3 regions of the Ruegeria sp. CJ6 genome follow, and region 1 is predicted to be linked to each of the others. Evidence: riboswitches for the same ligand, from Rfam matches in the RefSeq annotation. Region 1 holds a riboswitch; each other region holds the start of a gene.
The links. Region 1 has a riboswitch for cobalamin ahead of ACR0BT_RS09790 (DUF1636 family protein). Riboswitches for the same ligand answer to the same signal wherever they lie in the genome.
Positions count from the first base shown of each region.

Region 2: it holds a riboswitch for cobalamin, as region 1 does, so the genes downstream of both, ACR0BT_RS09410 (hypothetical protein) here and ACR0BT_RS09790 (DUF1636 family protein) in region 1, are expected to answer to the same signal.
Region 3: it holds a riboswitch for cobalamin, as region 1 does, so the genes downstream of both, ACR0BT_RS08470 (DUF1636 family protein) here and ACR0BT_RS09790 (DUF1636 family protein) in region 1, are expected to answer to the same signal.

Region 1 is NZ_JBQFQB010000003.1:19,599-29,673, forward strand. It holds gene ACR0BT_RS09755 (tripartite tricarboxylate transporter substrate binding protein) at 1-558, opposite strand, end outside; gene ACR0BT_RS09760 (response regulator transcription factor) at 667-1,335, shown strand; gene ACR0BT_RS09765 (sensor histidine kinase) at 1,325-2,692, shown strand; gene ACR0BT_RS09770 (ABC transporter substrate-binding protein) at 2,671-3,669, shown strand; gene ACR0BT_RS09775 (class I SAM-dependent methyltransferase) at 3,794-4,405, opposite strand; gene ACR0BT_RS09780 (glycosyltransferase family 2 protein) at 4,398-5,405, opposite strand; gene ACR0BT_RS09785 (NAD(P)-dependent oxidoreductase) at 5,520-6,506, opposite strand; cobalamin riboswitch at 6,612-6,818, shown strand; gene ACR0BT_RS09790 (DUF1636 family protein) at 6,904-7,284, shown strand; gene cobW (cobalamin biosynthesis protein CobW) at 7,281-8,336, shown strand; gene cobN (cobaltochelatase subunit CobN) at 8,342-10,075, shown strand, end outside.
Region 2 is NZ_JBQFQB010000002.1:809,980-820,054, forward strand. It holds gene ACR0BT_RS09400 (DNA polymerase III subunit gamma/tau) at 104-1,864, opposite strand; gene ACR0BT_RS09405 (phosphatase domain-containing protein) at 2,037-2,537, shown strand; gene ACR0BT_RS09410 (hypothetical protein) at 2,542-2,949, opposite strand; cobalamin riboswitch at 3,041-3,260, opposite strand; gene ACR0BT_RS09415 (alpha/beta hydrolase family protein) at 3,383-4,240, shown strand; gene rsgA (ribosome small subunit-dependent GTPase A) at 4,277-5,305, opposite strand; RNA gene ffs (signal recognition particle sRNA small type) at 5,465-5,563, opposite strand; gene ACR0BT_RS09430 (bifunctional 2',3'-cyclic-nucleotide 2'-phosphodiesterase/3'-nucleotidase) at 5,602-7,464, opposite strand; gene nudC (NAD(+) diphosphatase) at 7,661-8,644, shown strand; gene ACR0BT_RS09440 (SRPBCC family protein) at 8,684-9,151, shown strand; gene ACR0BT_RS09445 (N-acetyltransferase family protein) at 9,178-9,663, shown strand; gene ACR0BT_RS09450 (prephenate dehydratase) at 9,780-10,075, opposite strand, start outside.
Region 3 is NZ_JBQFQB010000002.1:623,862-633,936, reverse strand. It holds gene ACR0BT_RS08495 (UDP-glucose dehydrogenase family protein) at 1-857, opposite strand, end outside; gene ACR0BT_RS08490 (ATP-binding protein) at 1,439-4,462, shown strand; gene ACR0BT_RS08485 (peroxidase family protein) at 4,436-6,097, opposite strand; gene ACR0BT_RS08480 (catalase family protein) at 6,116-7,183, opposite strand; gene ACR0BT_RS08475 (hypothetical protein) at 7,303-7,458, shown strand; cobalamin riboswitch at 7,442-7,649, shown strand; gene ACR0BT_RS08470 (DUF1636 family protein) at 7,752-8,108, shown strand; gene ACR0BT_RS08465 (ABC transporter ATP-binding protein) at 8,105-8,890, shown strand; gene ACR0BT_RS08460 (ABC transporter substrate-binding protein) at 8,909-9,856, shown strand; gene ACR0BT_RS08455 (iron ABC transporter permease) at 9,858-10,075, shown strand, end outside.

The DNA.
Region 1 (10,075 bases):
GTACTTCACGCCCAAAGCGTCCTTGCCTGCCGCTTCCATAACCATCGCCGCGACCAGATGGTCCATCCCACCCGGCACAGAACCACCGCCGATGGCCGTTGTACTTGGATCGGCGTCATACGCGGCTAGCAGGTCCGCCATTGAATTGATGGGGCTGTCTTTGCCCACAACAATCGCCGCGTAATCACCGATCGTGCCCGAGACCAGTGTCAGGTCGCGGAAATTGTGCGGGAACACTCCGGTCAGAGAGCGGATCACGATCGGGGTCGAGTTGACCATGAGCGTGCCGTGGTTGCTGTCGGCGTTTTCGATCAGATATCCGATGGCTTTACCACCGCCGCCGCCCGACATGTTTTCGTAGGATGCAGTTCCCACGAGACCCGCATTCGTCAGCGCCTCACCTGTGCCACGGGCAGTGCCGTCCCAGCCGCCCCCTGCGCCACCGGGGATCAGAAAGTGGATGCTATTTACGACCTCTTCAGCGAAAGTCGGTCCAGCCAGACCAATAGCGGTCACAGCCGCGATCAGGGCGCGACGGCCCAGTTTGATTGTCGTCATGAATTCCTCCCGTTTGACAACCGGCCGCAGTGCGGCTCAGATTATTCGAAACCTAAACACATCAACCTGACATCAACCTGTCATGGGTGAAATTACTATTGGATCCCGATGAAATTCCTCTTGGTCGAAGACAATCTGGACCTCGCCAATGCCATAAGTTCGCGCATGCGACTGGACGGGCATGTGGTTGATCACGCAGAGAAAATAGAAGATGCTGTGGCCTTTGTTGAAATCGATGAGTATGACCTGATCCTGCTGGACATCATGCTTCCCGACGGGGACGGGCGGGATTTCCTCAAACGGCATCGCGCCAGCCATCTGGACACACCTGTCATCGTTCTGACCGCCCGCAGTCAAGTGTCGGATCGAATCGGCTCACTCGATCTTGGGGCGGACGATTATGTCACCAAGCCCTTCGACCATGCTGAACTTGAGGCGCGCTGCCGCGCAGTGCTGAGACGCAAATCCGGCAAGACCAAAACGACGATTGAAATTGGCGGCGTCGTCTTTGATCCGGTTGCGGGTCATTTGACGGTGGGCGACGACATCGTCTCGCTTCGCAACCGCGAACTGCGCTTGTTGGAACTGCTGATCAACGCCCCCGGTCAGGTGTTTTCTAAGCAGAAGCTGGCGGACCGGTTGTTCTCCTACGACGACAATGTTTCGGACAATGCCATCGAGGTGTATGTTGGACGACTGCGTAAGCATCTGGAAAAATCGGACCTCAGGATCACAACGTTGCGCGGTTTGGGCTACAGGCTGGATCATGGCAATTAATCCAAATGTTTCCGGATCACTGCGAAACCGTCTTGCGCTAACGCTAATCGGCGGTGCCGCGATTCTGGCCCTCGTGCTGTTCTTTGCTGTCCGCGACTATGCAGTTCAGGTTGCCCAGCAAGGTCAGGACAACATTCTGGGTGCCTCAGTCACCTCGATCCTCGACGCCGCGGCGCTGCGTGGAGGCGAGCTTGAAGTCGATATCCCCTATGCTGCCTTTTCCATGCTGAGCACGCCGTCGGACGACCGAGTGTTTTATGCGATTTTTCAGGATGGCGAGTTCTTGTCCGGCTACGAAGACCTGACCCCAACTCAAGGACCCGCTGATGGAAAATGGACCTTTCGCTTCGGTGAAGTGCGCGGTGAAAACGTTCGTCAGGTCAGTGCCAGCCGCACTCTGGTTGGGCTGGGAAATCAGACAGAAATCGAAGTGGCCTTGGGACAGACCCAAGATGCGCTGTCGGAGACGCTGGATCAAATCTCACGCAATGCTGGCCTTTTGGGATTGGGGTTCTTTGTACTTGCGGCTGTATTGTCCTTCTGGGTGAGTTCGGCCACCATTGGTCAGCTCGACAGATTAACGACATCCGTCACCCGTCGGGGACCGCAAGATCTCAGCCCATTCAAAAAACCAGTACCGCGTGAAATGGCGCCTTTGGTGTCATCGCTGAATTCGCTTATGGGACGCCTGGACCAGTCTCTCAGCCAATCCGAGGACTTTATCGCCGAGGCCGCCCATAGGGTCCGCACCCCGCTGGCAACGGTGAGGTCTTATGCCGAGGCGACGCTGCAACGGGTCGAGAGAGAAGACAACCGCGAGGCGTTAAGATCAATGATGCGCGCCATCGACGAAAGCTCTCGGGCTGCGGGGCAGCTACTGGATCACGCCATGATCACATTCCGCGCCGACCATCTGGAGCGCGAGGATATCGATCTGGTGACTCTGATCCGAGAGCTTGTCCAGCGCTTGACGCCCATCGCTGAAATGAAAGACCTTTCGCTTGCTTTGAGCGGCGATCCGCAGGTCATGTATTCGGGCGACCCCATCCTCATCCAAAATGCGGTGCGGAACATGGTAGACAATGCGCTTAAATATGCGCCAGCGGACAGTACCGTAGTCATCGATGTCGCAGGGTCACCCACAGCCCGGATCACGGTCAGTGACCAGGGGCCAGGCTTTCCGCCAGATGAAATCGAAACGCTCACAAGACGTTTCGAACGTGGTCAGAACGCGGCGGGAACCATCGGATCGGGCCTCGGGCTAACCATTGCCCAGGACGTCGCGGTCGCCCATGGCGGCACGCTGGTACTGTCAAACAAAGCGGAGGGCGGCGCATGCGTTATCTTGTCACTCTGATCCTGTGCCTGTTCGCCAGCGGCGCAGGGGCTCAGGATTGGGAAGACCGACAAATATTCAACGAAAGTGCCGACGGCCCCCGACTGCGGGTCATTTCCAGCACCGATACCGCCCTGTTTGCGCCGCTGATCGAGGATTTCGTCGCCCAGAATCCAGCGATATCGGTCGAATATCTGGTGACAGGCACGGCAGATATCGATCGACGCGTCCGAGCCACGCCAGAAGCGTTCGACGTGGTCGTTTCCAGCGCGATGGACCTGCAACTGAAGCTCGCGAATGACGGATATGCGCTGGCGCTTAACGATCTTCCGCACCCCCCTTGGGCGCAATGGCATCAAAGTCTGTTCGCCTTCACTTCGGAACCCGCAACCATCGTTGTCAATCGCACCGCGTTCGAAGGACAACCAATACCGCAAACACGGCAGGAACTGATCGAAGCGCTGCGCGCCCGCCCGGATGATTTTCGGGGCAAAGTCGGCACTTATGACGTGCGCCAGTCGGGATTGGGCTATTTGTTCGCCACGCAGGACGCCCGCGCCTCGGAAACCTATTGGCGCTTGATGGAGGTTTTGGGCGGCCTGGATGTGCGGCTGTATTGTTGTTCGGGCGACATGATTAACGACCTGGCGGATGGTACAATCGCGGTGGCCTACAACGTGCTTGGCAGTTATGCGGCGGTACGAACAGAAGGAAAGGATGCCCTTCAGATCATTCTGCCTTCCGATTTTCAGACGACGATGATGCGAACCGCCATGGTAACTGGCAAAAGCCGCTTGCCGGAGGAAGCGGAAACCTTTGTCCGGCACCTGACCACGCTGAATCCGGAATCAATGGCAGCACTGCCACTTCTGGACACGCAGGACTCCACGACCGAAAGCGCAGCGATAGCGCTGGACCCTGCGTTGTTGACGTTCCTCGATACGCTGAAGCGCAGAAAGTTCCTGTCTGCCTGGGAAAGTGCCGCTATTCAAAGATGATCGGACTTAGACAACAACCCTATCCGTCATCGCTGAACTTGTTGCTTAACACTGTTGACGCTGGAAGACACTAGCCAGCCTGGGTTACGTCGCACGAATCTATAGTCAGAAAAATGATCTCGGCTCAAAGTTTCTCGACGGCCACCTGCGCCCCCATGATGGCCTTGAGCCGCAGCCCCGCAGAATTTGCCCCGAGGAATTCGTGGAACGCACGCATCACGTCATCTTTCCACCAACCGCGCCTGTGATAATCGTCAAGCATGATTACGCCGCCTTCGATCATCTTGGGCAGCAAAGCATCCAGATCCGTTTTTACGCCCTCGTAGGAATGGTCGCCGTCCAAATAGGCAAACCCGATGCTTTGATCTTCAAACAGACTCAGCGCTGGTCGCGAATAGTCGCGAATGATCGAAATTTGCCCCTTGGCAATCTCGGTGCTGTATTTGCCCGTCACTGCCTCGTAAATTCGATCCATATCCTTTTGCGTGCGCGCTCCGGCGAGCGAAGCACCGCCATCCGGGTCTTGCTGTACTTGCCAGGGATCGATGAGGCACAGTTTCGAGGGCTGCAGCTCTTCCAGCAGAATCCGCGAAAACTCGCCCTTCCAAACGCCAATTTCAACGCTCAGCCGTCCATGCGGCATGGTCTTGAGCATTTCGCGCCGCAGGGAATCCTTCCGCTCGCGCTGCTCAGCTTGCTTCTTGCGGCGATCCTCAGCAGATACAGCTTCACCCATAGACGTCTTCTCCGGTAGAGGAATTTTGCAACGCTTCAACCAGATCAACCCAGTCCGGTCTGGCTCTCAATTCTTCGGCTTTCGACCTGTGCCACTCACATGCTTGGTGATGGAGGTCTGCCAATTGCGGATCTGCCATCATCTCAGATTTGATGTCGTGCATAGCCGGCATGTGTTCCAGAATTGAGCGATCCTCAACATCATTGTGGTTCATCATGAGCCAGTATTTGAGCCCTTGATCCTGCCCCACATGATTGGTGCGCCCACGGTCGCGCTTGACCAAAAAGCTATCAGTGCTGCGCACAGCATAATGATGAATGCGCGCGAATTCATGGCTGAAACCACGCCATGCTTTCCATTTCACTTGGTCTGCTGGGTACAGGTTCCCGCCCGAATCCCGCCACAACACGCCTTCGTATGGCGCGTCAGGGTTCGGTGCATCTTCTGGATTGATCCTGGGACGATGGGCGCGAAAACGGCTGAATTTTCCGTTGTTGCGGAACAGCGTTTTGAACCCTTTGGTCCGATGATGCGGATAGCCGTCTTCGGTGGCGGCCAGAAAGAAAGTCTCAGGTACAGGTCGATCAACGAAATCGTTCTGACCCGCATTTCCGAACATGCGCCAGCAGATCGAGATCGCGTCCGCCACGCCGCTGGCCTCAACGAGGCTTCTTATATCACTATTGGGCAAACGGATATTGATATACTCGTCCACATCCAAACTGAGAATCCAATCCGATGACAGATAGCTTGGGTGATTCCGCGCAAGCGAAAATGCACGAACCTGCGGCGCGGCGCGCGGACCCAGTCTGTTTCGCTCGTGGTGAGCCCAGCCAAGCACTTGCAGCCGTTCGCCCATGGCATCAGTACCATCAGCGCAATCATTGGTATAAATCAGAATGTCATCAAAACCGATTGCGTGGTTGTAGGCCACCCAATCGATCATGAAAGGCCCTTCGTTTTTCATCGTTGTTACGATGAGAAAGGTCTCATTCGTCATAAGTTGTTCTCTTGCCTGTGCCGGTGTCGGACTCCTGTTGATCTGTTTAGAATAGCCCCAGAATTTTGTCCAACCAGGTCGCCAGACAGCCGCAACGCTTGCCGATTATTTGATCTACCGATTCTGCGGGATCACCTCATAACCCGGTTCTTCTGGCTCGTCGTCCAGCATCTCGGTTGGGAACCCTGGCGCCTGGATCTCCAGTCCGGTCGCGTCCTCTAGCCGCCTGATGATGTTCGGGGACAGTTCACGCTCACCATATCGCGCGATGCCATCTTCGAAAATCTTAATCATCAATGGGTTTATCTCCAGAGGAACTCCGGCACGGTCGGCGACCTCCTGAAACAGACCGATATCTTTTTTCACCAGGTCCATGGTGAAGGAAATATCGCGCGAGCCGTTCAGGATGACCTGACTTTCGGTCTCGTGCACGAAGGATGTGCCTGACGATATCTTGATCGCCTCATAGGTGGTTCCAAGGTCCATACCGGCGGCCTTGGCTGTCACCAATGCCTCGGCGCAGGTGATCAGGTTGGCGGTAGCCAGATAATTGGTCAACACCTTCAGAACAGAGGCCGAGCCCAGATCGCCCGTGTGCAAAATGCGACGCCCCATGGTGGTCAGGAATGGCAGGATACGTTCAAAAGTCTCACGATCACAGCCTGCGAAGATCGAGATATTACCCGTCGCTGCCCGGTGACATCCGCCGGAAACCGGGCAATCCACTGCAGCCCCGCCTCGTTCGATGACCATTGCGCCAAGGCGTTTGACTTCGGCTTCATCGGTGGTCGACATTTCCATCCAGATTTTGCCAGGGCCGACCTCTGGCAACATTTCCTGCATCACCGCATCCGAGGCCGCAGGAGAAGGCAAACAGGTTATAACAGCATCGCAATTGCGCATCAGTTGCGCCGGGCTTTTGGCGGCTTTGGCACCCTTGGCGACGAATTCGGTCACCAGATCCGGGTTCAGGTCATGAACCGTCAGATCGATACCGTTTCGTAGCAGCGATCCAGATAGCTTGCCCCCTACATTCCCCAGCCCGATAAACCCTACTTTCATGCGCGGTATCCTCCTGTTCGCATCTTGCTGCCATGCCAGCACGTCGTTGCAGAAGTATCATGCCGCCCAGCGACCCCGACAGGTCGCTTTTTATCCGCTTTTTCACGGATCGGCGCGACTCGCTTGACAAGCAACCCTGCCCTGCCGCATGTCCCTTTCGTTGGTGTCTGCGAGAGCAGATGAAAAGGGAATGCGTCAGCGGTTTTTGCCGTCAAACGCAGCCGCCCCCGCGACCGTGACCGGAGAGGGTGCCCAAAGCCACTGGCAGTATGGCCGGGAAGGCGGGACATCCGACAGAGGCCTCCTCTGACATCCGCAAGCCGGGAGACCTGCCAACGCCCGAAGATGAAACCGGACGGGGTGTTCCGGTGTGGGGCTGTGATCGGCCCGCATGAAACCCCGTCCCCCACGAAGAGGATTTGGGGGGATGAGAGACATGACCGAGACCGCACCGGTCGAACTGCTGGTTTGCACTACCTGCCGTCGCGGGCTGCCTGTCGAGGATGACGCCCAGCGCCCCGGCACGTTGCTGCACAAGGCGCTTGAACAGGCGGGCCTGCCCGAAGGCATTACCTTGAAAGCTGTGGAATGCCTGTCGAATTGCGATGAAGGCTGCTCGATCGTGCTACGCGGAGGACCGGATCGCTGGACTTTCGTGTATGAGCATCTGAACGAGATCGACCATGTTGAAACCATCGTCGAAGGCGCAGCCAAATACCTCGCCACCGAGGACGGTTTGGTCAAATGGCGCGAACGTCCCGAACATTTCCGCAAAAACTGTGCGGCCCGCATTCCCCCGATTGGAGCCCTGAAATGAGCAATCTCGAGAAACTCCCCGTCACTGTGATCACCGGCTTTTTGGGCTCGGGCAAAACCACTTTGGTGCGACACCTGATGCAGAACCCGCAGGGCAAGCGTCTGGCGGTGGTCGTCAACGAATTCGGCGATGTCGGCGTCGATGGCGATATCCTGAAGTCCTGCGCCATTCCTGATTGCCCGGCGGAAAACATCATGGAACTGGCCAATGGTTGCATCTGCTGCACCGTGGCCGATGATTTCATCCCGACCATTGAAGCCCTGATGGCACTAGAGCCGCGCCCCGATCACATCCTGATCGAAACCTCCGGTCTTGCCCTGCCAAAACCGCTGCTGAAGGCGTTCGACTGGCCCGATATCCGCTCGAAAATCACCGTCGATGGCGTGATTGCTCTGGCCGATGCCGAGGCCGTGGCCGCTGGTCGGTTCGCTCCGAATGTCGAGGCGGTGGATGCGCAACGCATGGCAGATGACTCGATTGATCATGAAACTCCCTTGTCCGAGGTGTTCGAGGATCAGATTTCCTGCGCCGACATCATTCTGCTGACCAAGCCCGATCTGGCTGGCCCGGAAGGCGTTGCGAAAGCGAAAGAGATCATCGCCGCCGAAGCGCCCCGCCCCATGCCCGTGGTCGAAGTGGCCGAGGGTGCCGTGGACGTCCGCGTCGTGCTGGGTCTAGAAGCCGCGGCCGAGGATGACATGGACGCGCGTCCCAGCCATCACGACGGCCATCACGATCACGAGCATGACGATTTCGAAAGCATCATCGTTGAACTGCCCGAGCAAACCGATCCGATTGATCTGGTCGCCAAGATTGAACGATTGGCCAACGAGTTGAATATCCTGCGCGTCAAAGGCTATGCCGCCGTTCAGGGCAAGCCCATGCGCCTACTGGTTCAGGCCGTCGGTGCGCGCGTGCGTCACCAATATGACCGCCTGTGGGAGCCCGGCGAAGACCGTCGCTCGCGCCTTGTGGTCATTGCCGAGCATGACGATATCAAAGAGGCCGAGATCCGCGATATCCTCGTGGGTGTAACCGAGGCTGCCGAGTAAGACTTATGCACGTCGTCTTCCGCGAAAGCCATGGGCTCGAAGAAACCGAGACCCCGACCGATCTGGGTCAGAGCCCGGCGGACCTGGTGGTGCTGTCCTTTTCCGACAGTGACCTTGGCGCTTTCGCGGCGGGATGGCATCGTGGAGGTGGGCCTGAAGGACGCATGCCAACGATGCGGCTGGCCAATCTGACGGCGCTGAAGCATCCCCTCTCAGTCGACACATATGTCGAGCAGACACTGGAGGGCGCAAAGGGCATCCTGATCCGTCTGATCGGTGGAGTGCCCTATTGGGCGTACGGCTTGCAGCAGGTTCTGGCGCTGGCGCAGGCCAAAGGGATTGCACTGGCCGTACTGCCCGCAGACGGTCGCGAGGATACGCGGCTGGATGATTACTCTACCCTGCCTGTCTCGACCCTGCGGCGGCTGGCGCATCTGTGCGACACCGGCGGTGAGGTCGCGGCGCAGGCCGCTCTGGCGCAGATGGCACTGGCTGCGGGGTTGTATGCAGGTCCGGTCATGGGCGCCAAGACCATCCCCGAATGCGGTGCCTGGTGCCCAGATCACGGCGTGATCCCTGCAGAAAACGCTCTGCCCGGTGATGCGAAACGTATCATCGTAACCTTCTATCGTGCTTATCTGACCTCGGCGGACACAGCCCCAATCGCAGCGCTGATCCGCAGCTTGCGCGCGCGAGGTTTTGAGGCCGTCGGCCTGTTTGCCCCGTCGCTCAAAGCACCAAATGCCGCCGATTGGCTGCGCGAGACTATTGTAGCGCTGAAGCCTTCGGCAATCGTCAACGCCACCTCATTCTCAGGCAAGGGCGCATCAGGCACCTCACCTCTCGATGTGGCAGAGGTGCCGGTCTTTCAGGTGGCGCTGGCCACCTCACGCCGCAAAGCGTGGGCCGAAGCGGAACGTGGCCTTTCACCAGCTGATCTTGCCATGCATGTGGTCCTTCCGGAAGTGGACGGGCGGATCAACGCGGGCATCGTATCCTTCAAAGAGCCGGGCAAACGCGACCCGCATCTCGAATATTCCCGTTTCGCTCATCGGGCTGAACCGGAACGGATCGAAGCCATCATCAACCGCATCTCCGGCTGGCTGAACCTTCACGACAAACCCAAAGCGGAGCAGGTTCCGGCGCTGGTGCTATCGACCTATCCCGGCAAAGACTGGCAGATGGCCCATGCGGTGGGTCTGGATGCGCTGGCCTCGGCCGAGGCAATGTTGCTCGATCTGCAAGGCGAAGGGTATGACACCGCACCTGCCGAGCCGATTGCTGAAACTCTTCTTGATGCCCGGATTTCATGGCCGCTAGAGGATTATCAGGCGGCGCTGGCGGCGCTGCCGGAAACACTCCGCGCCGATCTCAATAAGGTTTGGGGCACTCCCGAAGACGACCCTGCTTTCACAAACGGCGCGTTCCATTTCACGGCACTGCGTCGTGGAAAAGCGCTGATCGCGCTGCAGCCCGAGCGCGGTACACCCGAACTGCGCGATGACGACTATCACGATCTGTCGCGCACACCGCGCCACGCCTACGTCGCCTTTTACTTATGGCTGCGCAAAGGATTGGTCGCGGATACGCTGATCCATATCGGCGCGCATGGCACGCTGGAATGGTTGCCGGGAAAATCAGTCGCCTTGTGCAACGAGTGTTGGCCCGAGGCGTTAATCGGCGATTTGCCGGTGATCTATCCCTTCATAGTCAACGACCCCGGCGAGGCCGCGCAGGCC
Region 2 (10,075 bases), on a different contig from region 1:
AAGGCGCGCTGCCGGGCCCAAAGCCGCTCAGGGGTATCGGCGCCAGCCGATGGCCCGTGGCGGGTGCGGGAGCATTTGGTTGAGGTGCGCTTATGCTCGAAAGTCAGTCCTCTTCAAACGGGTCCCATTCGTCTTCGACCTCGGGCAGGGCTTCGGTTTCGACTTGAGCGGCGCGTTGTTCTGCGGTTTCGATGCTCTTGATCCGCGCTTTCGGGAAATGAGTCAGCACTGCTTGCACCAGAGGATGCTGTTCAGCCTCGGCTTTCAGGGCCAAGTCTGCAGCGTCCCGTACCTCGGCAATGGTCGGTGCGTTGCCCTCAGCGACAATAGAAACGGCCCACCGGTTGCCTGTCCAACGCTGCAGCGACGCGCCCAATCGTTGTGACAGGTCGGTCGGGGCGTTGTCGGTTGGGGCGAACTCGATCCTGCCCGGTTGGTAGGATACCAGACGCACGCCGTTTTCGACCTCGACCAACAACTTCACATCCCGGTTGGCTCGGATCAGTTCGACCACATGTTCAAATGTTGGATAGCGTGCCAGCGCTGCCTGCACATCCTGGGCCAGCGCGGCCGTTGGCCCGCCCGCGCTGCCGCCAATCCCCGATGCGGCATAGGCCGGTCGGGCCACAGCCTGTGGCGCGGAAGGAGCATGTCCCGGCGCACCGATTCCCTTGCCGGGGCCACCATTGGGCGGCGGAGGCGTATCTTGCAGACGCTTGATCAGCTCCTCCGGGCTAGGCAAGTCGGCCACATGGGTCAGGCGGATCACGGCCATTTCCGCAGCCATCATTGCGTTGGGTGCGGCGGAAACTTCCTCGAGCGCTTTCAGCAGCATTTGCCACATGCGTGTAAGGACTCGCATGGGCAGAGCCTCGGCCATTTGTTGACCTCGGGCGCGTTCGTCGGGGGAAACGGTGGGATCTTCGGCGGCATCCGGGGTGATCTTGACCACCGAAACCCAATGCGTGATTTCAGCCAGATCGCGTAAGACGGCGAGTGGATCAGCCCCTTCGGCATATTGCCCGCTCAGCTCGGTCAACGCGCCTGCAGCATCGCCGCGCAGGATCATATCCATCAGATCCAGCACCCGGCCCCGATCGGCCAGCCCCAGCATCGCGCGCACCTGATCCGCGCTGGTTTCACCGGCCCCGTGCGAGATCGCCTGATCCAGCAGTGAGGTCGCATCCCGCGCTGATCCTTCGGCAGCCCGGGTGATCAACGACAACGCATCCTCGGCAATCTGTGCCCCCTCGGCACCTGCAATTTTGCGAAGCAGTCCGATCATATCCTCCGGCTCGATCCGGCGCAGATCAAAGCGCTGGCAACGGGACAAGACGGTCACCGGGACCTTGCGAATCTCGGTGGTGGCAAAGATGAACTTCACGTGTTCGGGGGGTTCTTCCAGCGTCTTGAGCAGCGCGTTGAAAGCGCTGGTCGACAGCATGTGAACCTCGTCGATGATATAGATCTTGTAGCGCGCGGACGCAGCGCGATAGCGGACGCTGTCGATGATCTCGCGGATGTCATTGACACCGGTGCGGCTGGCGGCGTCCATCTCCATCACATCGACATGGCGGCCCTCCATGATGGCTACGCAGTGTTCACATTGACCGCAGGGTTCGGTGGTAGGGCCGCCGCTGCCATCGGGACCGATGCAGTTCATACCCTTGGCGATGATCCGGGCGGTCGTCGTCTTACCGGTGCCGCGGATGCCGGTCATGATAAAGGCCTGCGCGATCCGATCCGCTTCGAATGCGTTTTTCAGGGTACGCACCATGGCGTCCTGACCGACTAGATCGGCAAAGGTTTCGGGGCGGTATTTGCGGGCAAGAACCTGGTAGGCGGGGTTGGGCGTCTCGGTCATGTCTGCTCTGTCGGATTCGCGTTACGCCGCAGCGTAGAGGCCCCCGCCGCCCGCGTCCACAGCCAGCCGGGACGATTTTCATTTTGGAATGCGTGGGTATGCGGCTAAAATCCACTCTATTCTAATTACTGGACCAGTATGTTGTTGGGTGAAGTTTGTTTGGGGGGAGATTATGTCGCAACTGGTGGTTTATGCGTTGCAGGTTGGCGGAGGCACCTTGGCCTTGTCCTCGATGCCTGGGCGTGGAGGAACGTATACAGAAGACCTTGATCTTATCGCAGACTGGAAGCCGGGACTTGTGATCTCGATGACCACTGAGGTCGAGATGATTCAGGATGGTGCGCGGAATTTTGGCGCTGATATTCAGGGGCGTGCCAGCAGATGGGTGCATTTGCCGATCGAAGATTTTGGCACGCCACCCAAAGAGATTTTGGACCGCTGGCCCCGCGTTGGCGCGACCGCACGTCAGGCGTTGTCAGGTGGTGGCCGTGTGCTAGTGCATTGCCGTGGTGGCTGTGGCCGATCCGGGATGGTGGTTCTGCGTCTGATGGTTGAATGCGGTGAACGGCCTGAGGCGGCATTGAAGCGATTGCGTACGGTGCGTCCTTGCGCAGTCGAGACAAATGCCCAGATGCTTTGGGCCGTTGAACCGGCCCGTGTTCAAGCCGTTTGACGGCTTAGACACCAACATGTGGCGAGATTTCGCCACCGTTGTGCTGCACCAGAAGCGAAGCCTCAAGCATGGCGCAAGGAGGATTCCTTAGCAGGTCTGCGGGTAGGCTGCGGTACTCGGTTCCGAACATCATGTCTGCGTAGTCATCCAGCCGGCCGGTATCGATTTCAGGATCGGTTCCGCAGAATACACGTATCTGGTCGCATTGGGCGCGAAAGCGGGCGGAGCATCCTTCCGGGCAGTGCGACAGATCTATGGTGCCTTCAATCTCAAACTCAGATTTCGTGACCGGTTTTGTGGCGGACATGGCCTGCGTCAGAGCCCGCGCCATTTGCGCCAGTGCGGGGCAGGTTGCCCCAGTACGTTGGCACACGGTCGCCGCGAATTCGTGCGTTTTAGTCTTCCAGATCATCAATGCGCCCTCCGCGCGCAGGGCGAGGGCGTGGCACAGGTTGGTCGGTGCAGAGCACGATCAAACCCGTCCCGGACACCCCGCCCGAGTTTCGGTTCTACATCTGATGGCAGGTCTCCTGACTTGCGGGTCATCGCTTTGCCGACCTTCCCAGCCTTCAAGGCCAGTGGTATCTCGGCATTGCTCTCCGCTTACAGTTGCGGGGGCAGTCTCGGACTAGGTTCTTTCCGGTTTTCTCCGTGCAGAACCGCACCGTGTTCCCTTTTCATCCCGGCCCGATTGGGCGCGAGAACCATCGCGACATGGCTATCGGCTGCGCCGTGCCCGAGTCAAGAAGATTGCGTCAGGCAAGTGACGTACGGTCCAGCCACGTCAACCTTGACTTGAGGCGCTTCGGGTGAACTGATCAGTTCAGTCGGTATTGGAGGGCACCATGTTGGACACGCAGCAGGCGGTTGTGACCGAGGATTTTCAAATCCCGTCCGGCCCGGCAATGTTGTCGGCGCGGCTTTACCGTCCGGTTGCCGACCCCGAAAAGGTGGTCGTCATAAACGGTGCGACTGGGGTGCCGAGGGATTACTATCAGTACTTCGCCCGATGGCTCGCCGAAGAACAGGGCATGGCCTGCCTGACTTACGATTACCGGGATTTTGGTCACTCTTTGGTGGGTTCGCAAAAGCGGTCAAATGTCACCATGGCCGATTGGGCGTTGATCGACATTCCATCCGCCCGGGCCGAGATGCGCCGACGGTTTCCGCAGGCCAAGCTATGGAGCATCGGTCATTCCTTGGGCGGAATGTTTGGCCCGATCCAACCCGATATCGATCAGATCGACAGGATGATCTGTGTCTGTTCGGGTCTGGTAACGCTGGCGGATCACCCTTGGCCTTATCGCGCTTTGGCGGCGTTGTTCTGGTATGGTCACGCGCCGCTGGTGGTCAAGGCGCTTGGCTACCTGCCCGGGCGGTTGGTCGGGTTTGGATCGGACCTGCCTGCCCAAGTCTATTGGCAATGGCGCAAATGGTGCACCGCCCCCAAAAGCTATGTGCCAGAGATCGGCACGACACTGCCCGCCGCCCGCTGGAAAGACTTGGGCAAACGTGTCGATCTGTTTACCTTCGCAGATGATGAAATGGTGCCGCCGGATGCTGTCTGGCGTCTTGCCGATCTCTATGGACCCAAAGCCGGGCGCCATCTGCTTGCACCAAGCGAATTCGGAGTGTCCAAGATCGGCCATATCGGTGCATTCGCAAGACGGAATGCGGCAGTCTGGCCTAGACTGATCGCCTGATAGCGCTGGGCACCGGTAGGTCGGTGCCCAGCTTCGTTATAGCCCTTTACGGGATTTTTTCTCGTGCATCACGCTGCGCACCATCTTGCCGAACGCCTTGTCGCGGGCGCGGGCCTGCGCCACCGAAGCGGAATTGTGTTGGTCTTCGCGCCGCAGCTTGCGCCAGCGGTCCAGCCGCGCGGGATCAAGCGTACCAGCGTCGATTGCCGCCTGCACCGCACATTCGGGCTCGGTCTCGTGCTGACAATCCGAGAAGCGGCAATCCAGGCTGAGGTCTGAGATGTCCGAAAATACCTCATCCAACCCCTCCTGCGCATCCAGCAGACGCAACGCGCGCATGCCGGGCGTATCGATCAGCCAGCCGCCATTGCGCATGCGATGCAAGGCGCGTGCAGTTGTTGTGTGCCTGCCGCGCGCATCATCTTCACGGATACCTGCGGTGGCCTGATCCTGCCCCGTCATCCCGTTGGCGAGCGTCGTTTTCCCAACGCCGGATGATCCAAGCAAGGCGCTGGTTTGTCCTTTCGGACACCACGACAGAACTTGTTCGAGATCGCCGTGATCCAGCGCGTTGACCGCAAGTATCGTCAGAAACGGGGCGAGCGATTGGGCCTGATCTACATAAAGGCTCGGATCATCGCACATGTCCGACTTGGTCAGAACGACCACCGGATAGCAGCCTGCCTGATGCGCCAGCGCAAGATACCGCTCCAATCGTGGCAGATTGAAATCGGCGTTGCAGGAACTGACGATGAACAGCACGTCTACATTTGCAGCGATCAACTGCGCTGCAGCTCCGGTACCTGCCGCTCGTCGTTGAAGCTGGCTTCGCCGGTCAAGCATACGGCGTATTCGTTTGTTTTCATCCACCAGAACCCAATCTCCGACGGCATATGCACCGGTTGATTGATCCGGAGATAACAAAGGCGATTCACCTTCAGGGCTCAGCCCGATCAGTCGATCCCGGTGTACTGCCGAGATGCGATACGGAAGAAGTGACGGATCAGCCGTATGCTGAGCCGCGAAATGAGAGGACCATCCGAGGTCCGATAAGGAAAGTAACATTGGTCTGCCTGTGATCAGAAACAGCAATCCCGTCGAATGGCAATCGCGCATCCGCCGGCGACGTGTTCAGGCAATCAGTTGATCGGAAAGGATCAGAACCGGTCTGCCCGAAGGGTTTTTGCTACAATCATAAACGCCCTCCTGCGGCTGATAGGTTCTAAGTGAGAGGTTGGACATCGACCCAAGCGGGGCTCGTTGTGGCTGCTTCCTTCCGGACCTGACCAGGTTGGCGAGGCGCTCGCCCGCGCCAACCTCTCAGAGCCGATATAGGTGCATCCCCTAAAAATGGCAACCCGTCAGAAGGTCAGATGAATACGCATGAAACCATCCGCATCGTCGGGCAGAATGCGTGGATGATACTCAGCAAGCTCTGCAACATGGTGTAGCGCGCGCGGCCCCGTTGTCAGGATCGCGCCCTGCCTTTGGTTTGGTACAAAAGAAAAGGGGCGCGTTGCATGCGCAAGTGGGTCGGCGGGCAGTGTGCCAGCGACGTATTTGCATAGAATATCCTGTATGCTGATCTGAGGCAGGTCAATCATACGGGCTTGTCGCGCAATTGGAAAATGACCACCGCCATTGGCGCGGTAGTTATTGGTGGCGACAAGGAAACTCTGGTCAGGCGCAATCGGCTGCCCATCGAATTCCAGGTTGCGTATGCGGGAAAATGCCGGATCAATCACTCGACCGAGCGTATCGAACCGTGCCGGTTGCGAAAGATCGATCTGGTAGGTGACGCCATGCAGGACATCGAAGTTGAAGCCTGTGCGCTGAGGATCGGCAAGATCGATCGGGGCGTCTGATCCAAGTTGATGGAACAGCCCGGCTGACATCTCAAGCCAGTCCCGAATCTGAGAACCTGAGGCCAGCACCGCGCGCAATTCATTAGGAAAGACACTGAGATCGGCGATATGTCGAACTGAAATCTCGCCTGAGGGGATATCCGTGTAGTACTTGCTTCCTGCGCGCCCGCCGAACTTTGCCGGGGCGGCTGACGATATGATAGGCAAATCTGCCCAGTCGGTATCGACCAAATGCGGGCGTAGGGCAGCGGCCTGAGCCGCCGCAACCAAGGCCAGACCGCGATCCGGTAAGCAATATGAGAAGTAGCTGTGCAGCGTGTGTGGGATTGTGCCCACTGGCCTGGTCACCCTTTTGCGCGTCGCAGCGTGGCCGGTCGCAAACAGCTCTGTGATCCTTTGGCATTCGGGTATTTCTGCGCCCGATTGAGCGATTGCCCGCGCTTCGACATGGCTGCCTGTAATGCGCCAATCGCCGGTGGTATCTTTTTGCAGTGTCAGATCAATGATCCCAAGATGAGACCCGGCCCAACCCTGCATGACAACCGGAGTTCCATGCACAAACCCCCGCGTACTGTCGACGAATGGATAACCATCATGCGCCTTTCCGGGCAGTGTCAGATGGGTGTGGCCTGCGACGACGGCATCAATCAGCGGCATCTCGGCCAGCGGGATGATCGCGTTTTCCATATCCGGCTCGGCCATTGCCGATCCCAGTCCGGTATGCGCAAGGGCGACAATCAGGTCGCAACCTTGCACGCTGAGATCTTCAGCAGCGCGCCACGCAGCGGCCAGAATGTCTGTTACCACGACCCGGTCCGTTAGCAGATGTGCTTCCCACTGTGCGGTTTGAGTGGGCAAAACAGAAAGAACCCCGATGCGGATTGCGGTGTCCTGTCCATTTAGTCTGACAACCCGATGCAGAATCGTGTGTGCATCCCAACCTTGTTCGGTCTGAGTGGTTTGCATATTGCTGCAAATCATTGGGCAGGCGGTTTGGCGAGCGATGCGATTGACGAGTTCCAGCCCAAACCCGAAATCGTGATTGCCCAATCCGATCGCGTCATAGTTCAACGTGTTGAACGCGCGTGGCAGGGGATGGGCGTCTGGCACGTTTTCAGCTGCCCAGTTGCCAAATGGCGTTCCCTGCAGGCTATCACCATTGTCAAACAACAGCACAAGGGCGTCATCGCGTTCAGCCTGTCTGCGCGCCTCGTGAATCAGGTTGGCGGTACGGGTCAAACCAATCGCGGGTTCGGGGCGATCCGAATAGTAGTCATATGACGTTAGGTGCATGTGTAGATCGGATGTAGCAAGGATTCGAATCCGTGCGCCATCATCTGCATCTCTTGGTTGTCGCATTAAATGCTTTGATTTCAATATCTTCAACTTCTAGCTGTCAGTGTGCCAACGTTTTCACCATGGGGTCGATTTAATGCAATTTCCGGGGCGATGCTGCGGTCATTCCGCGGCAGGGTCGAAAAATGTTTGGTCGATACCCGTTGCACGAACAGGTAAGACGTGGCAGCCCTTTGCGCGGCAGTCAGGAACGGCAGGCATGAAACGCGCAGAACAGGTGACATTTGGCGGCTCGGCACTGGATCGGGCGGGTTTGCTGCGCGGCGACGCGGACAAACTGGCACAGGTTTATCGTGACCCTTTGGCAACATGTGTGTTGCTTTGGCGCGGCAAGCTGCTGGTTGAGGGTGAGTCTCTGGACCGGCTCGTCCGGCTTCCGATGACACACACGATTCTCGAACAGGGCGCGGGCGGTGTGATCGGGCAACCGATTTTCCTCGGAAAATCCGAGGATGGATCGCCGCTGTTTGCCATGGACATCTCGGGCTGGGCGGCTGAAGGGCTGGATTTGTCCGGTGTCGGAGATTTTGTCGACCGCAGCGAACAGCAGCACCCTGACCTGCCCGAGGGGTATGTTTTTGCCGAACTGCGCCGCATCATGACGCGCCTCAATCCACGAGACGCAGAGATTGCGGCAACCGCCAAGGCGGTGATCGGCTGGCACGAAACGCATCAATTCTGTGCCCGCTGTGGTGCCCGCAGCGAGATGTCTCAGGGTGGTTGGCAGCGCAGTTGCCCTGTCTGCGGCGGCCAGCATTTCCCGCGCACCGATCCCGTGGTCATCATGTTGATTACACATGGCAATTCAGTGCTGATGGGGCGCTCTCCAGGCTGGCCCGAAGGCATGTATTCGCTTTTGGCTGGTTTTGTTGAACCCGGTGAAACGCTGGAAGCCGCTGTGCGGCGCGAGGTGATGGAAGAGGCGGGCGTGCCCGTGGGCGCGGTGAGCTATCTCGCAAGCCAACCCTGGCCCTTTCCCGCATCCCTGATGTTTGGATGCGCAGGCGAGGCGTTATCGCGCGATATCCAGATCGATCCGGTCGAGATCGAGGATGCGATCTGGGTCACACGGACAGAGATGATGCAGGCCTTCGCTGGGGATCACCCTAAGCTGTTGCCTGCCCGAAAAGGTGCGATTGCGCACTTTTTGTTGCAACACTGGCTTGCAGACACGTTGGACTGACGAGAAACTGAACCCAATCTAGGGCAGAGAAAAGCAATCATGCAGTTTTCAGCGCAGGAAGATATCGATGTCCCAATCGAGACGGTCTTCACCATGGTCTCTGATTTTGAACGCTTCGAACGCAAAGCCTTGCGTCGCGGGGTCGATGTGCGTCGGGTCACGGGGGCGGTTGTGCCGCAGGCCGGAATAACCTGGGAGACCGAATTCAAGATACGTGGCAAGCCACGTCATATCATTATCGAGATGACTGAATGCGACCGCCCGTCCTTGATGCGGTTCCAGTCCAGCAGCAAGGGAATGAACGGCGACACGGTGATCGAGCTTTTGGCGCTTTCCCAACGTCGGACACGGCTGCGCGTTGAAACATCGCTGGGTGCGAAAACGCTGCCCGCCCGCCTATTGCTTCAATCCCTGAAGTTAGGGCAATCCCGATTCAGGCGGCAGTTCCAGACCCGTCTCAGCGAATTCGCGCGCGATATGGAGGAACGACACCTCCATGGTGTCTGACAACCGAGAAGTAGATGAGCACTTTAATGAGACCGATCATACGCGACGCTGTCGAAGCCGATGCGGATGGCTTGTCCGGTGTGCTAACAGCGCTTGTAGCGGCTGGAAAGCGGACCAAGCCCGCCGACAGCGCCTTTGCACTGACGCATTACATCTGCGACCCTGAGCGGATTCAGTGTAGCCTTGCCGTTGCGCCGGACGGACAGATACTGGGTTTCCAGTCGTTGAAGCTTGCCACCCGAAACAACCCGTATGGCGTTGCGGTCGGGTGGGGCATCATTGGGACGCATATCAAACCGTCCGCTGCGCGATGTGGTATCGGTCGGGCGTTGTTCAAACGTTCTCTTCAAGCCGCTCGGCAGCAGGGATTGCCCGCTATCGATGCTACGATCGGGGCCAATAATTTCGACGGCCTTGGCTATTATGAGGCGATGGGATTCAGAGAGTACCGGCAGATTGATGGCGCGATTTGCAAGGTCTTTCGCATGGGGACCAGAGTGACCAACCCGTAGTCCGCCGCACTTTCAGGATGTCGCACCGAAGGACTCTAATCACTGTTCTAAGGTGCAAGCGTAGCTGCCCCGCCTATCCAGGCCGTTCCTTTGAAGGGGCGAGCCAATTACCCGCACTATCCACGGGGTTGCGCCGCCGGATAAACGCCGAGGACTTCTACGTTGGTGGTAAAATGCTCAAGCTCATCCATCGCCAGTTGCACATTTCGATCGCCTGGATGACCCACGATATCGGCATAGAACTGGGTCGCGGTGAAGGACCCGTCGACCATATAGCTTTCCAGCTTAGTCATGTTGATTCCGTTGGTGGCAAATCCGCCCATCGCTTTGTACAGCGCTGCCGGGATGTTACGCACCTGAAAGACAAAACTTGTGATCATGCCGTGATCACCACGGCGCGATTCGTCGGCCT
Region 3 (10,075 bases), on a different contig from region 1:
TCGGTGATCTGCATCGGGTGGGCAAAATCCTGTCCGATCCGGGCAAGTGCAGCGGTGTCTTTCGGAAAACACGAGCCGCCATAGCCAGGGCCTGCGTGCAGAAACTTGTTGCCGATCCGCCCATCCAGACCAATACCGCGCGCCACCTCTTTGACATCGCCGCCTGCCCGCTCGCAAAGACCGGCGATTTCATTGATGAACGTGATTTTGGTCGCCAGGAATGCGTTCGCCGCGTATTTGATCATCTCGGCGCTTTCTAGATCAGTGGTCAGGATCGGAAAGTCACGCAGATAAAGCGGGCGGTAAATCTCGGCCATGACATCCGCCGCTCGTTCGCTTTCGACCCCTACGACAACACGATCCGGGCGCATAAAATCATCAATTGCAGCGCCCTCGCGCAGGAATTCGGGGTTTGATGCGACGTCGAATTCCGCCTTCGGATTTGCACCCGAGACAACTTCATGAACCTTGCGGTTGGTGCCGACCGGGACAGTCGATTTGGTTACGACAACCGTATAGCCGGTGATGGCATGAGCGATTTCTTCGGCGGCGGCCATCACATAAGTCAGATCAGCGTGCCCGTCCCCGCGTCTCGTAGGTGTGCCCACCGCGATGAACACCGCGTCCGCGCCGTCGACCGCAGCGGCCAGGTCGGTGGTAAAGGTCAGGCGGCCAGCAGCCACGTTCTTGGCCATGAGCACATCAAGGCCCGGCTCGTAAATCGGCACCTCTCCATTCTGAAGCATCTTGATCTTGCGATCGGATTTATCGACGCAAATCACATCATGGCCAAAGTCCGAAAAGCAAACCCCGGACACCAAACCGACATATCCGGTGCCAATCATCGCAATGCGCATTTATCGAATTCCTTCTTTTGGGTTTCGCCAATGGCGCATTTCCTGGTCTCTTTCAACCGCTGAACTAAGAGCTCTTGGGGCTCGATAATTACAACCGCCTAGGCATTGCCGGCTTGCTTTCGACAACAGCTCGGCACTTCTGAGGTGTTGCGGGCGATAGGGCAAAATCATCAGACTGTCTCTTGGCGACCGAATATGCTTGTTGTGGTGAATTGTTCAAGTACTGTTCGTGGCTTGAGTTGAACTGGCTATCTGGTCTCGGCGAAGAACGGCGTGTTGCGATCAAGATTCGTTGCCAGATCGGATTTCCGACGATGGCATTCGTTCGACCGCTGGCGCGCATTCTCAATCCTACATGTAATATCAGGCACTTCTTCGCTTCAGCAGGCGTTGGGCATAGCCAGAATGCGAAGCTTCATATAGTCTCACAATCAGTTTTCGTGGTGTCGAGCGGCGGTGCGAGCAATCTGTTAATTATTTTAAGGCTTCGCGATGGGGGGCATGTTCTCGTTTTTGGGTTCCGGGGAAGGCGTTGGCCTTAAATCTCCACGCCGCATGAGCGCCGGTCGCGGAGCGCGCTGATGGTGCTGCACCCCACCGGCCCGGAAACTGATCTTGGCGCGATGGAGCACCGCCATCTGACTGTCATGATGGTGGATCTTGTCGAGTCCACGGTATTGGCTCAAATGCTTGAGCCCGAAGATTTGCTGTCTACGACATTACGTTATCATAAACTGGTCGAACAAATTGCCGATGAGTTCGGGGGCAGGGTGCTGCAGATCGTGGGCGACGGTATCCTCGTCGCCTTTGGTTGGCCTGCTGCGTCTGAAAATAATGCCGAGCGCGCCCTACGCGCGGCGCTGCGCATCCATACTGATCTGCCCGCAATGGCGGGTCCGCTCGATCTCAGGTGCCGGATTGGGATCGCATCCGGCGTAGTTCTTGTCGGGGACATCGCGCTTGGGACCAATATTCAGCCCGACGCGATTTTTGGATCGACGCTAAATCTTGCGGCACGTCTTCAGTCGTTGGCAACCCCCGGTGGAACAATGGTTTCTGCGGCAACACGAGCGCTTGGGGCCGAACAAATGGAGTTCGAGCCGCAAGGCGTTCAGAACCTCGCGGGGTTCGACCGGCCTGTTCCAGTTTATCGATTGACCGGTGAAGGCAAGGATCAGGCACGCCGCCATAACCGCACCCCGTTGCTTGGCCGCAAAGCCGAACGCGGACAACTCCGCCGCGCGTGGAAAGATGTGGACGCTGGAAGAGGGCGGGTGATTCACATATTGGGTGAGGCAGGGATTGGCAAATCGCACCTGATCCGTGATCTGCGTTCGTCGGTCGGGCCGCAGGCATGGGTGACCTATCACTGCAGCCCGTTCCATGTCAGCACACCGTTCTTTCCCTTCATATCACAGGTCGAACGGTGGTGCGGCATCCACAATCAGGACGATATTGCCGCGCGTCGCAACCGGTTGTCAGAACATCTGAGCGATATTCTGGACGACGCGCAACTTCGCACGCTGTATTTCATTCTTGCCCCGGGCCCCGGCGACAGCGGGACGACCAGTGAGGACGAACTGCGCGCGCAGCTGAGTGACATATTCATCCGCGTCTACCAAAAACTCAGCCGAGAGGGGCCGGTGCTTGTCGTGGTTGAGGATATGCAATGGGTCGACCCATCGACCCTTTCGGTGCTGCGCGACGTGGCCGAGCATCTGACATCACTTCCCGTCCTGATGTTGATGGTTTCGCGGATGCCGGCGCCATCAGCGATCAAAGAGAGCATACCGTCTCTTGAGCAATTGTCGCTTCCACCGCTCGATGATGCGACTTCGTCAGAACTGGCCAAGGCGGCCTCGGGTGAGCGCCTTGACGACCGCACCACGGCGCAGATTTTGGCGCGCGGCAATGGTGTGCCCCTTTTCATCAAGGAGTGCTCTGCCGCCATCGCTGCGTCGCCTGAACGTATCGTGGACAACATTCCCGCCACGTTGCATGACCTCCTGGCGCAACAGGTGGACGAGGTCGGAGAACTCCGACGCGCCGCGATCGAGGCCGCTGTTATTGGTGGTGCCTTTGGGGCACCTTTGCTGGCTCAGATCAGTGGACTGACTGAAGACGAGTCCGAAGACGCTATCTTTGGGCTCGCCGCCACGGGTATTTTGCAACATCTGCCCGGCGCGAATGACGACGCAGAAATGATCTGGCGGTTCCGCCATGAATTGGTGCGTGAGGCGGCATATCAAAGCCTTGTGCGGGACCGTCGCATTCATTTGCATCGACGCACGGCAGAAGCCCTTGCCGCCCAACCGGAAGCCGCCCGACAGCCTGAACAAATAGCGCGGCACTGGGAACTGGCCGGTGAAACAACGAAGGCGGTGGCCGCCTGGTCGGAGGCCGCGCGGCTGAACCTGAGGCGCCACGCAAATCGCGAAGGGGCTCAGCATGCCCGAAACGGATTGCGGCTGTTGGACGAGTTGCCAGCAGACCAACGCGATGAAGCTGAATTGAACTTGCAATTCCTTCTGGCCGCTGCCGAACGCGTGCATGTCGGTTATGGTGCCGAGCCCGCAATCGATGCCTTTGGGCGCAGTTTTGAACTGGCTGAAAAGCTGGGCGACAGACGTACTCTTGTTCGCGCGGGCAGGGGTCTCTTTACCGCTGCAATGGTCAAAGGTGATTACCAGAACGCCGAGCAATGGGGGCAAGCGATCATCGATGCGTATGACGATCACCACACCCGAATGGTCGGAAACTACATCTGTGGGGCCGCGCTATCCCCGCGCGGTCGGTTTCAGGATGCGGCAGCAGCTCTGGAACAAGCGGCGTCTCATGCGGATGCGCATCGCGCCGAAGCTGGAAACAGCCCCGATATTGCAGCCGTGATACAAATCGAGAGTATGAGCGCGCTGGTTGACAGCTTTCAGGGCAAAACTGAGGCGGCACTCGCCAAAGCCAAGCGGGCAGTTGACGCCGCGATTGCATCGGGCCAGCCCTTGATCATCGCAAATGCAATGCATTGGTTGACCGAAATCCACATGCAGATGGACCACCCGGATTATGCGCGTATGGCCAAGGCGCTGAGCGCGGCTGTTCAGGACAAGGGCGGCCCTTATTACCAAGCTGTTGCGACGGCCCATCTTGCCGGGGCTGCCATCAGAACCGGCGAGGCCACAGAGGGCGTGGCCATGCTGCAGGCCGCTTGGGGAAGGATGCACGCAACGGGTGCCGAGGCGGCTGGCGTGCTCGTCAACGCCGAGCTCGCACGGGGCTATCTTGCTCTGGGTGAGATTCAAAAAGGGTTGGATGCGGTGGGGGCTGGTCTGACATGTGCAGAAAACACTGACGAGCGGAACTATGAAGCTGAAATCTACCGGATAAAGGCGGCTCTTCTACTGGAACAAGGTGGTCCGTTCGACGCGGCTGAGGCGGCTTTGCGTGAAGCTATTGCCGTGGCAAATAATCAGGGCGCGGCGCTGTATGAATTGCGCGCGCTGAGTGATCTTGCCTGCATCCGGCCAGCCGATACGGAAGTTGCCGCGCGGATTACTGAGCTGGAAGAGCGCGGTCGCGTCTTAGGTCCCGCCGGGACGTCGACCTAAAGTGCAGTCTTCGGGTTGCAGGTCCAAGCCAACAAAACGCGCCACCTGCGAGAATGACGAAGTTTTCTTCAACAACTGAAAACCTTTCTCTGAAAAAGTCTCAGCCGAGTACAAGTTTTTGGACACCATCGGGTTGTTCATAAGCTGCGTGATTGCGTCATACGCCACCATCGATGTCATCAGATCGCCCATGATCACATCGCCCTTGTGCTGTTCCGCAAAGAGACCAGGGAACAACTCGACCCTATTGACGTCGCAATAAAGCCGGCTCAGGTCGGCAATCAATTCGTCCGCAAACGGCTGATCACCAACCATCTCAGTAAAGCTTGAATGCGGTTTGCGGCAGAAATGATGACGATAAGTGTTCAGCGACGGAAGACGCGCCTTACGCGTCAGGGCAATTGTAGCTTCGACAGGGGCAGGAGCACCGGGCGCAGGCCTTTGGAACAGGAAATCGGGCGTGTTGCGCAGCGACATGCGGGCCGCAGGTTGGCGCGACAATGATCGGATCATTTCCGCCAAGCCCGTTTGTTCGACCAGTCGTGGATTGAATCTGAACCCCTCCGGGCCAACCTGTGCGCCGTCGATTATGAATCGCTCAGGGATCATCGAATGCCAGCGGTAGAGCAAATTGAACTCAATCGCGATCTGGTTGGAATGATGCCACGGTTGCCAGCGATTGACGCCAACAGGCAGTTTGAATGGCATATTGGCGATGTGGGCGATGTAGTCCTCAAGCACAAGCTTGATCAGCAATGCGATCAAGGTGCAGCGTGTGGTCTGGAACACACGCTCTTTGTCCCAGCCTGATATGCCGCGCTTTTCGCGCCACAACAGATCGGCAAAGGTGTTATGGGCGCGCAACATCAGTGTATTGATCGTGATATAGCCTATGGTACCATTGCCATTATCGAGCCCGGTTGCATGAAAATCGAGCAGTAGCTGGTCAATCGCGTGATCGCTGAGACCCGGATGTGCCCGTTTCACCGCATTCCACAACTTGCATGGATCGTGCAGGGGCTTTCCGCAATTCTCGCCAGTGGCAAGACTGCCATCAAAGGGGGGCGCAAGCTTAACACCACCGGATTGGTTTTTTTGAAACAGCTTCGGAGCCCACATCTCGCCCTGTGTATCCAGACGAAAGGCCAGCCGGTGGGTTAGTTCAGTGGTATCGGGATCGCGTTCGCGCAGCATGTCGGTCTGAAAATCGTTCAGCCCGTAGATTTGGCACAGATCGACCTCGTGGTTCGAATCCGTCTGATCAACCGGTCCTTTCGCCCCAAAGGTGCGAAGGAAACTGTCGGTAAACCATTGTGCGGCTGAGATAAACAAAAGTGTCGATCCTTGCGGGCACATCAAGGTAAGCGGGTTGCCATCCATTTGTGTCCGTCGGCGAAAGAGATCAGCAACTTCGCTTTCCGACGGCAGGACGGGTGAGAGGTCTTCTGGCGTCGTATGCCGACCGATCCAGCGATGGGAAAACACGCCGGGCCATGTCGTGTAGTCTGCGCCCATTGTATAGGGCCGCGGTCGGTGGATCTTCGCGGCGTTTGCAAGCCTGATCGCGGCCAAATAACTCGTAACGGGTGGGGAGATCTTGAATCCGAGTTTGATCAGATCATCAACGTCCAGCATCAATACATCTCCGTTTGGTCATCGGTTCGGGAACCGGGCGCGGGCCAGGCTCAGATAGGTTCTGAGCCGGATCGCATTAATCGGTCCTAAAGGTTCGTGATCTGCCGTGACACGCCAGGGCGAGAAGCTCATCGCGTCGCCATTCTGCGGATCAAATTCTGCACCTTTGGGAATCGTGATATCCGCCACGGGCGTGACGGTATGATGGTACGGATCAAGAGGTGCATCTGGTTGCGGATCGCATGCCCACCGGATGCGATTGTCGAGCACATCGAATTCGTCGGCCGGGCGCGGGGGCTCAATCACACACAGCTCGAAGTGATTATCTCCATCGGCCACGTTTTGCCGCAAACATTGCCCGATCCCATCTGGGTCGTCTACCGGATGTGCCGGAATTTTTGGTTTCGCGCTGCGGGCCAAGTATCTGACCGTTAGATCGGGGCCCAGCCGATACGGTGTTGTCGACCAGAAATGGACCTCAAAAGGCGAGTGCATATAGTTCGAGGCAAAATCACTCGCGACGCGAAACTGACGCTTGCCTTCACGAGTGAGGAAGGCGCGAAATCCTGCGCGCAGCCCTTTGGTGATCAACCTAAGACTCCATTTTCGTCGCCCTTTGATCGCGTGCTGGACCGCTTGTAATGTGGCGACAAGCCTGCCCAATCGCTCATATTCATCGGGGACGTAGCTGGGAAACACATCCTGATCGACCAATACAAAATCGAACTCGTCGCTAAGTTGTGTGGTCCCCAGATGCGCAAGTGCTTCGGCGTCGATCAGCTTGGGGCCAGGCACATCAAAAAGCTTGATCGCCATCCCGTGGGCATCCGATTTCCGGTCATCCAGATGCGCGCCGTTGGAAAAGCGAAGTGCGGCTGAATAGGCTGCGGGCTGTTCAAACAGGCCGTGACGGAACTGTTCTGGTAGATCGTTTCTGACGGTGAATATTGCAGCTACACACCCGTGACTGCGCCCATGCTGAGCCCTTAAGCGATGGCCTTTCCACCGTGCTACGGCCTCGAGATTGTGGTCAATGACATCATCAACAATATCCGGCGGCAATGCGTTTTGCGAAACATGTGTCAAAGAACCGTCTCCTTGGATAAACCCAGGCAATGATCAAACAGGGGTAAGGTGCTGACAAAGCTAAACCTCTAAATTTGTTCAGCTTACCTCAGATTGTCTAATTTCCAAACACACCAACTATGGACAACCGTGGCCAGACAAATTCGGCGCGCAGCCCAAGCTATTCGGTTGGTGCTTCGGACACGTGGTTGGCGGCGCTCGATCCTCGACCAGAGTTGGGTGCCTTCGACTTTATCATTGACGTGTCCGGTGTTCTCGGGCACTCAATCGATTGATGGTTCCCGGTGGCGTTGCCGCGGGATGAAAAGGGAATACGGTGAGGCTTGCCAAAAGGTGCCAATTCCGTAACTGCCCCCGCAACTGTAAGCGGTGAGCAAGGCCAAACAGCCACTGGTCCACAGGATCGGGAAGGTTGGCCGAGCGCGGACCCGCAAGTCAGGAGACCTGCCATCAGATGTTTAACCAACCCGGGGCGGGGCGTCCTGGAAGGAGGCTTTGATGGCGCGTCAATCGCGTGTTTACATTGTCGGCAGCTTCCGCATGCGCTTGGAAACAAGTGGAGTGGACCATGCCAGATACGCCTGATCATTTCATTCTAGTCTGCGAAAGCTGCGCTGAAGGGCTGCCCCTTGATGAAATTTGCGATGCGTTGACTGGGAAATTACCTCGCAGTTTTGCGATCCGCGCGTCGTCTTGCATGGCAGGCTGCGATAGTCCCAGAACGGTTGGGTTCCAGGCCGTAGGAAAGGCGCAATACCTTTTTGGTGGCATTCAGACCGCGGATGAGGTGCAGTCGCTGGCTGAGTTTGCAGCGCAGTATCGTGAAAGCCCGGATGGCTGGACAAATGCCACTGATCGCCCGCAGGCGTTGTCCAATAAAACCCTCTCGCGCATGCCGCGGATCGAACAGGGGGCATCGCAATGACGTTGCCACCCTTTCTGATTGCCGAAAACCTTGAGTATTATGCCCTTAACGGAGATGTCCTGTTGCAGGGCGTCTCGTTCGAGTTGGACGAGGGTTCCATTCTAGCCATCGCCGGCCCGAACGGGGCGGGGAAAACGACGCTTCTCAATCTGTTGTGCGGCGCTGAGCCGCTGGCACTTGGCGATGTTCGGATCAAAGGACGCAGTCTGAAACAGCTCTCTGCCAAAGAGCGTGCGCGCATGATTGCAGTGGTAGGTCAGCAGGAACTGCCCGATGGACGCTTGGCGTTACGCGATTATGTTGCGCTGGGGCAAATACCCATCCGTGCGGACCGCTCTGCCGAAGGCCACGCGCAAGAGCTGGACCGGATTTTAGACCTGACCGGTCTCGCCAATCTCGCGGACAAGCGCATGGCCCAACTGTCCGGAGGCGAACGTCAGCGTGCCCATATCGCGCGCGCTTTGGCGCAAAACCCTTCGTTGCTGTTTCTGGACGAACCGACCAACCATCTGGATCCTGATGCAAAAGGGCGGATGCTGTCTTTGGTCGCCGAGCTTGGGATCACCGTGGTCATGATCGTACACGATCTGGTCATGATCCCCGAATTCGCCACACACGTGGCGCTGATGAAATCGACCCGCATGATCGAGTTTGGGTCGGTGGACAAGGTGCTGACACCCGAAAGAGTCCGCGAAACTTTTGGCGTTGATTTCCTCTGCTTTCTCCACGAAGGCCGCGTGATCCCGGCGCTTGATATTCGAAGAACCACAGTCTCAACTTAGTCGAAGGAACACACTGAGATGAAATACATCTGGCCCGTGGCGTTGGCCACCGCCATGGCAAGCGGTGCTGCTGCGCAAGAAGTCACCGTAGACAACTGCGGCGAACCGCTGGTTTTTGATACCGCGCCCGAGCGCCTGGTTGTGCATGACATGAACATGACCGATATGGCCTTTGCGTTGGGTCTGCAGGACAAGATCGTCGGCCTGACCGGCATCACCGGCTGGTACAAGACCAGCCCTGATTTTGATGCCCTGCGCGGCGACATCCCCGAGCTTGCGCCGAAATATCCGACCGTCGAAAACCTGGTGGCGGTTGAACCCGACCTGTTCTTTGCAGGTTGGTACTATGGCATGAAGCCGGGTGGTGATGTGACCCCAGATACATTGGAACCGTTCGGAATCAAGACCTTGGTTCTAACGGAAAGCTGTGTCCATCTGGACAAGGATCGCCCCGAAGCCAGCATGGATCTTCTGTTTGGCGATGTGTTGCGCTTGGGCAAGGTGATGCAAGTCGAAGACAAGGCCGAGGTTCTGGTCTCGGGCTGGAAAGAGCAGCTGGCAGCGATCGAAGCCAAGACTGCTGAACTGCCCAAGCCCCGCGTCTTTCTTCTGGATGGTCCTGCAGATGCTCCGTTTACCGCCGGTAAATTCGCGATTCCCGATGCGATGATCACAGCCGCTGGTGGTGAAAACGTCACTCATGACATGGACACGAGCTGGGGCCGCACTTCGTGGGAGGCCGTTGCCGCATCGAACCCGGAATTCCTGGTTTTGTTGGATTATCAGACCGGCAATGGCGCCGAGGACACCTTCAAGTTCCTGCAGGAACATCCCGTCATGTCGCAGACTGATGCCGTCAAGAACGAACGCTGGATCGGATTGCGCTACGAAGAGCTGACGCCCGGACCGGCAAATATCGAAGCGATCTCGAAGATGGCGCGCGCGATGCATCCGGGTCAGAGCTAATATGGGCCGACTGGGCCTGACGTTGTTGCTGGGGGCGGTCGTTCTGACCGCCCTTTTGCTGATTTCCACGATCTACGGCACAACCTCGATTCCTTTGTCCGACACCTTCACCGCGATATTGCGAGGTACCGGGTTGCAGGACGGAGAGATGTCGCCGCTGCATAGGATCGTATTCGACCTGCGATTGCCCCGCGCGTTGTTTGCAGCCGTGATCGGTGC